3 regions of the Kocuria sp. CPCC 205258 genome follow, and region 2 is predicted to be linked to each of the others. Evidence: riboswitches for the same ligand, from Rfam matches in the RefSeq annotation. Region 2 holds a riboswitch; each other region holds the start of a gene.
What was found. Region 2 has a riboswitch for thiamine pyrophosphate ahead of RF644_RS00395 (ECF transporter S component). Riboswitches for the same ligand answer to the same signal wherever they lie in the genome.
Positions count from the first base shown of each region.

Region 1: linked by a shared signal. The riboswitch ahead of RF644_RS03150 (FAD-dependent oxidoreductase) and the one ahead of RF644_RS00395 (ECF transporter S component) in region 2 are both predicted to bind thiamine pyrophosphate.
Region 3: linked by a shared signal. The riboswitch ahead of thiM (hydroxyethylthiazole kinase) and the one ahead of RF644_RS00395 (ECF transporter S component) in region 2 are both predicted to bind thiamine pyrophosphate.

Region 1 is NZ_JAVKPS010000001.1:677,617-679,868, forward strand. It holds gene thiS (sulfur carrier protein ThiS) at 1-112, opposite strand, end outside; gene RF644_RS03150 (FAD-dependent oxidoreductase) at 109-1,473, opposite strand; TPP riboswitch at 1,469-1,572, opposite strand; gene thiE (thiamine phosphate synthase) at 1,678-2,252, shown strand, end outside.
Region 2 is NZ_JAVKPS010000001.1:79,938-82,189, forward strand. It holds gene RF644_RS00390 (ABC transporter ATP-binding protein) at 1-683, opposite strand, end outside; gene RF644_RS00395 (ECF transporter S component) at 680-1,300, opposite strand; TPP riboswitch at 1,391-1,510, opposite strand; gene RF644_RS00400 (DUF4235 domain-containing protein) at 1,648-1,926, opposite strand; gene mnhG (monovalent cation/H(+) antiporter subunit G) at 1,987-2,252, opposite strand, start outside.
Region 3 is NZ_JAVKPS010000003.1:443,893-446,144, reverse strand. It holds gene RF644_RS08100 (Rne/Rng family ribonuclease) at 1-291, shown strand, start outside; gene RF644_RS08095 (nuclear transport factor 2 family protein) at 485-1,219, shown strand; TPP riboswitch at 1,269-1,362, shown strand; gene thiM (hydroxyethylthiazole kinase) at 1,405-2,229, shown strand; gene thiE (thiamine phosphate synthase) at 2,226-2,252, shown strand, end outside.

The DNA.
Region 1 (2,252 bases), 600 kb from region 2:
GCGGGGCGCCGTCGGGGCCCAGGGGGCGGCCGACGGTCTCGGCGACGAGGTCGACGACGGTCGCCTCCGCCGCCACGCGGTGCGGGCGGCCGTTGAGGGTGATGGCGGTCATCGGGTGCTCCTGCTCCGGGGCCCGGGCCCGGCGGCGGCCGGCGCGGGATCCCCTGGACGGGCCTCGACGGGGCGGTCGAAGCGGTGCGGGTCGGTGGTGGCGAGGTGCTCGGCGTCGGCGGCCGGATCGGCTCCGGTCCCGCCGGCCACCAGCTGCGCGGCGAGCCGGGCGGCCAGTGGGGCGAGCAGGACGCCGTGGCGGAAGTAGCCGGTGGAGACCACGAGCCCCGGCACCGGCGATCCGTCCGGGTCGCGGACCCGGCCGAGGTAGGGGATGTCGTCCGGGGTGCCGGGCCGGGCGCGGGCCAGCACCTCGACCAGCTCGAGGTCGGCGACGCCGGGCACGAGCGCCTGGGCGTCGCGCAGCAGCCGGAACACGCCGCCGGCGCTGGGACCGGTCAGGTCGTCCTCGCGGGAGGTCGCCCCGATCACCACGGTCCCGTCGGCGCGGGGCACCAGGTAGACGGGCACCCCGTGCACCAGGCCGCGGACGGTGCGCCCGAGCAGCTCCGGCGCCCCGGCGGGGACCCGGGCGCGCAGGATGTCCCCGTGCACCGGCCGCAGCGGCGGGTGCCAGTCCTCCGGCAGCCCTTCGAGCTCGCCGAGCCCGGCGCCGGGGGCGAGGACCGTCCAGGTCGCGGAGACCATCCCGCCGCCGGCCAGGCGGACGCCGGTCGCCGCGCCCTCGGCGTTGCGGCGCAGCCCCGTGGCGAGGTCGTGGACGAGCCGGGCCGGTCCGCCGTCGCGCGCGGCCGGGAGCCCGGGGCGCTCCGGGAGCTCCGGGAGGTCGGGGAGTTCCGGGGCGACGAGGGCTGCGAGCAGCCCGGCCACGAGGCGGCGCGGGTCCACCTGGTGGTCGTCGGGGATCCGGAACGCCGCGGACAGCCGCGGGCTCAGGGCCGGCTCGAGGGTGCGGGCGGCGCGCAGGGTCAGCGGCTCCACCGTCATGCCGTGGCGCCCCTGCAGCGCGCGGAGGTCCGCCAGGGCCTGCCGGTCGGCGGCGTCCACGCCGCAGACCAGGGTCTCGGTGGCCCGGTGGCCCACCGTCCCGCCGGCGGCCTGCTCGAGGGCGGCCACGAACGCCGGGTACTCGGCGGCCGAGGCGGTCATGAGGGGGTACAGGGGCTCCTGCCGGTACTGGACCTCGCTCACCGGGGCGAGCATCCCGGCCGCGGCGCGGCTGGCGCCGGAGCCCGGCTCGGGGTCCACCACGACCACCGAGCGGCCGCGGCGGCGCAGCTCCCAGGCGGTGGCCAGGCCGATCACCCCGGCGCCGACGACGGCGACGTCGGCGCGGACGTGCTCGGGCCCGTCGACCAGCGGGTGGGGCGCGGTCGTGGGGGCGGGGTGCGCGGCAGTCACAGGGAACGTCCTTTCCTCCGGCGGCATGACCCGCATCAGGTGTGGCGGTCGGCGCTGGACGCCCTCTCAGCCCCCGGTGGGGCTCCCGCAGAACCGCTGACCTATCATCAGCGTGTGACCCACCCTACCCGTGACGCCTCCGCCCCTGCCGAGTCCTCCCTGCGAGACACCCGGACGGCCCGTCTCCTCGCCGCCCGGCTGTACGTGTGCACGGACGCCCGCCGGGACCGGGGCGACCTCGAGGAGTTCCTGCACGCGGCCTACGCCGGCGGCGCGGACATCGTCCAGCTGCGGGACAAGAGCATCGACGCGGACGAGGAGATCGCCGCGCTGGAGCTGCTGGGCCGGGTCGCCGCCGAGTACGATGCCCTGTTCGCGGTCAACGACCGCGCCGACATCGCCGCGCTCGTGGGCGCCGACGTCTTCCACGTGGGCCAGCACGACCTCAGCCCCGCCCAGGCCCGGCGGCTCCTGGGCCCCGACGTGCTGATCGGGCGCTCCACCCACGACCTCGGACAGGCCACGGCGGCGCTCGAGGACCCGGACGTCGACTACTTCTGCACCGGCCCCGTCTGGGCCACGCCCACCAAGCCGGGGCGCCCGGCCACCGGGCTGGAGTTCGTCCGCGCGGTCGCCGAGCTGACGGAGGCCCGGCTGGACGCGGACCCGGAGGTCCTGCCCGTGCCGTGGTTCGCCATCGGCGGCATCGACGAGCCGCGGCTCCCGCAGGTGCTGGAGGCCGGGGCGCGCGGCGTCGTCGTCGTCCGCGCCGTCACCGA
Region 2 (2,252 bases):
CCGAGCACGACGACGCGGTCCACGACCTCGGCCCACACGGCGACACGGTGCTCCACGACCACGAGCGTGGCGCCGCTGCGGTCGAGGCAGGACACCACGGCGTCGCGGACCTGCCGCACGCCGGCGGGGTCCAGGTTGGCGGTCGGCTCGTCGAGCAGCAGCAGCCCGGGGCTCATGGCCACGGCGCCCGCGAGCGCCAGGCGCTGCTTCTGCCCGCCGGACAGGGCCGCGGTGGAGTGGTCGAGGGGGAGGTCCAGCCCCACGTCGTCGAGCGCCGCGCGCACCCGCGGCCAGATCTGCTCCCGGGGCACCGCGAGGTTCTCGAGGCCGAAGGCGGTGTCGTCCCCGATCCGGGACAGCACCACCTGGGACTCGGGGTCCTGCTGCACGAGACCGGCCCGGCCGCGCGCCTGCTCCGGCGGCATGCCGTCGAGCAGCAGCTCGCCGGAGGCGGACTGCCCGTCGTCGTCGTGGAGGACTCCCGCCAGGGCGTGCAGGAGGGTGGACTTGCCCGCCCCGCTGGGTCCCAGCAGGAGCACGCGCTCCCCCGGCTCCACCACGAGGTCGAGGCCGCGCAGCGCCGCCGCGTCCCGCCCGGGGTGGTGCCAGCCGAAGCCGCGGGCCTCGACCCGGGCCCCGCGGCCGGCGGGCACCACGGGGTCCGGGGTCGTGGGAGCCGTCATCGCCGCACGGCCCGACCCGACGCGAGACCCTGCAGCACGCCGGTGGCCGCGAGGGCCCGCACCACGGCCTGCATCAGCAGGCCCGCGAGCACCGCCCCGGAGACGGCCGCCAGGACCACGTAGACCACCTGGTGGCTCAGCGCCCACTCGTAGTTGTAGACGATGTTCTCGTGGACGCCGAGGAAGATCCCGCTCACGGCGCCCGCCACGGCCGCCGCGAGGGCGTCGAACCGGCGGTACCGGAAGGCGGCGAAGGCCAGCTCCGCGCCGATGCCCTGGACGAGACCGGAGAGCACGACCAGCAGGCCGAAGTGGGTGCCCAGGAAGCTCTCGATCACGGCGGCGAGCAGCTCGCAGAACAGCGCGGCGCCGGGCTTGCGGATGATCAGCCCGCCGAGCACGCCGGCCACGAGCCAGCCGCCGGCGATCAGCCCCACGGCGGGCGGGTAGGCGACCGCGGCCGTGCCGACCACGGGGTAGAGCAGGTTCGACCACGCCCAGAAGACGACCGCGCACACGGCGGCGAGGACGGCGGCCATGACGATGTCGACGACGCGCCAGGACGACGCGCGGGACGTGCCGGGGCGGCGGGCGGGGCGGTGGGTGGTGGTGTTCACGGTGGGTTCCTCCTGGGCTCAGCGAGCCGTCGGTGCCAGGAGGGGACGGGGTTCCGCGGGCCGCGCCGGTGGCGCGTTCCCGGGGAAGCACCCCTGAGATGCTCGACTCCCTTCGCCGGTGCTAACCGGAGCAGGTTCGAGGGTCTGCGGCGATCCGCACTCTCAGCGCCGCGCCGGTCTCACCGGCGGGGCGCTCCCCTGTCGTTCAGTGGCACCGAGTCTACCCCTCCCTCGCCCGCTCCGTGCACTGCCGACGCACGGCCGGTGAACGACGCAGGGGCCCGTCCGGCCGGACACCGGTGCGGTGTCCGGCCGGACGGGCCCCTGCGCGAGGTGCTCGCCGGGCCTCAGACCTCGGCCTGGCTCGAGGCCTTGGGGTTGGTCTGCGGCTTGTTCTCCATCTTCGCGATCTGGCGGGAGATGCCGACCTTGATGACGGTGCCCACGAGACCGGTCACGAGCGACCAGATGATGATGCCCGTCCAGGCCTCGTCCGGGTCCGGGTTCTTGGCGGGGGGCGGGTCGCCGGTGATGCGCGTCCACGCCGCGCCGAGCACCTTGTGCGAGAGCGCCACGCCGCCGAGCGAGAGGCCGGTGCCCACGAGTTCGAGGACCTTGGTGTTCATGGAGTGCTGCTCCTTGTCGTCCGAGGGGGACGCGGGTGCGCCCTGTCGATCCTGCCCAGCCTAACGCGTCCCCGGCGATCCGTCAGTCTGCTGTCCGTCCGCCCGCCGGCCGTCCGGGCTCGGCACCGGCGGACCCGCGGCAGCGCCTTCCGCGGAGCCCTCCGCCCCGCCCTCCGCGGCGCGGTTGAGGACCTTCTGCAGGTCGTCCTGGGTCAGCGTGGTCCGGTTCAGGTGCTTGGTGCGGTACGTCGAGCGTCCCACCATGTGCGCCGAGACGGGCACGGTGAGCAGCTGGAAGATCCAGCCCAGGGCGATGAGCGGGATCA
Region 3 (2,252 bases), on a different contig from region 2:
CGCACGGAGCGGCAGGCTCCCGCCCCGGCCGCGGCGGTCGTCGCGGAACAGGCGGACGCGGAGCCCGTGCGGCCCCGGCGGCGCTCCCGGCGGGCCTCGGCCCCGACGGCGCGGCCCGGCGAGGCCGAGGTGACCGCCGGCCGAGCGGCCGCCGCGGAGGGCGCCCGGCACGAGGCGAAGACCGTCGCCCAGCGCGCCCCGGAGGACCCCTCCCGCCGGGCGCCGACCGTCGTCGGCGTCGGCGTCAAGGCCGAGGACCTCACCAGCGGCCGGCCCGCCGACCGGGGCTGACCCGCCCCGCCGAGCAGCACCACGGAGGACCCCGACCGGCACGGTCGGGGTCCTCCGTCGTCGCGGACCGTCACGGACCGCCCCGGCCTGCCCGCCCTCCGCACGGCGGCGTACCGTGGTGCGCACCACAGCACACCCGGGGCCGCCGTCCCGTCCGCCGGGAGAGCGGCCGCCCGTTCCAGGGAGCATCGCCATGACCAGTGCAGACACCATCCGCACCACCGGCACGGAACTGTTCGTCCACCGGGATCCGTCGGCCGTGGACCGTCACTACACGGAGGACTTCGTCCAGCACTCGCCGCTCGCGCCGGACGGGCGCGAGGGTCTCAGGCAGTTCGTGCGGAGCATGCCCGACGACTTCCGCGTGGACATGGTCCGGATGCTCGACGACCACGGGACGGTGGCCGTCCACTCGGTGTACGAAGGGCTCGGTCCGGAGCCGCTGGTCGGCTTCGACGTCTTCCGGGTGGAGGACGGACGGATCGCCGAGCACTGGGACGTCCTCGAGCCCCTGCGCACGGGCCCCGACGGCGCCCGCCCCCAGCTCGACGGCCCCGTCGCGGTCACGGACCACGAGCGGACGCAGGACAACAAGCGCATCGCCGCCGAGTGGGTCGAGGCCGCCCTCGTCGGGGGCGACCGCCACGCCGTCCAGGACCACATGAGCCCCCGGGGCTGCACCGAGCACACCGGCGGCACGCCGGACGGCCCGCAGCCCGCGTACCAGCGGCTGCGCCGCGTGGTCGGCGAGGGGAACTTCGTGCTGACCGTCGCGGAGGCCGTGCCCGGAGGGAACAGCGACGGGGGATCCACCGGAACGGTGGCCTGCTACGACCTCTGGCGCCTCGACGACGGCCGGATCGTGGAGCACTGGGGCGTCGCGCAGCCGGTGCCCGAGCGGATGGCGCACGCCAACGGCATGTTCTGATCCCGTGCGGGGTCCGTGCCGGCTCCCGCACGACGACTAGACTGGCAGGACACCAGACACGGGGTGCCGCACGAGCGGCTGAGAACACACCCGTCGAACCTGATCTAGCCAGTACTAGCGAAGGGATGTCGCAGATGCGCGATGCCGTACCCCCGTCCGACCGCACACCAGGACCCGGGAGGCCGGTGCCGCCGGACCCCGCGCTCGCCGAGGACGCCGCCGCGGCCCTGGCGGACCTGCGCGCCGCGGCGCCGCTGGTGCAGTGCATCACCAACGCCGTGGTCACCAACTTCACCGCCAACGTGCTGCTCGCCGTGGGCGCGTCCCCGGCGATGACCGACATCCAGGGCGAGGGCGGGGTCTTCGCGGAGCTCGCCGACGGCCTCCTCGTGAACACCGGCACGCCCACCGCCGAGCAGCGCGGCGCCGCCTACGAGGCCGTCGGGGCCCGGCGCCGCGCGGGCCGGGCCTGGGTCCTGGACCCGGTGGCGGTGGGTGCCCTGCCCGTGCGCACGGCGCTGGCCCGCGACCTGCTCGGGTTCGAGCCGGCGATCGTGCGCGGCAACGCCTCCGAGGTCATCGCCCTCGCCGGCGGCGCCGGCGGCCGCGGCACAGACGCGACCCACGGCGTCGACGCGGCCCGGGACGCCGCCGCCGCGCTCGCCGAGCGGGCCGGCTCGGCGGTGGCCGTGTCCGGGCCCGTGGACCTCGTCCGCTCCCCGGACGGCACCGTGGTCCGGGTGCCGCACGGCACGCCCCTGCTGACCCGCATCACCGGCGGCGGGTGCGCCCTGGGCGCCCTCATGGCCGCGTTCACCGCCGTGCGCACGGACCCGGCCGCCGCGGCGGTGGCCGCCACCACGGTGTACACCCTCGCGGCCGAGGACGCGGCCTCCGACTCCGCCGGGCCCGGCTCCTTCGCCGTGGCGCTGCTGGACCGGCTGCACGCCGTCACCCCGGAGGGGATCGCTGCCCGGGCGGAGCTCGTGCGCGAGGAGGTCGCCCGGTGAGCCCGCGCCTCGACCCCGCGGCC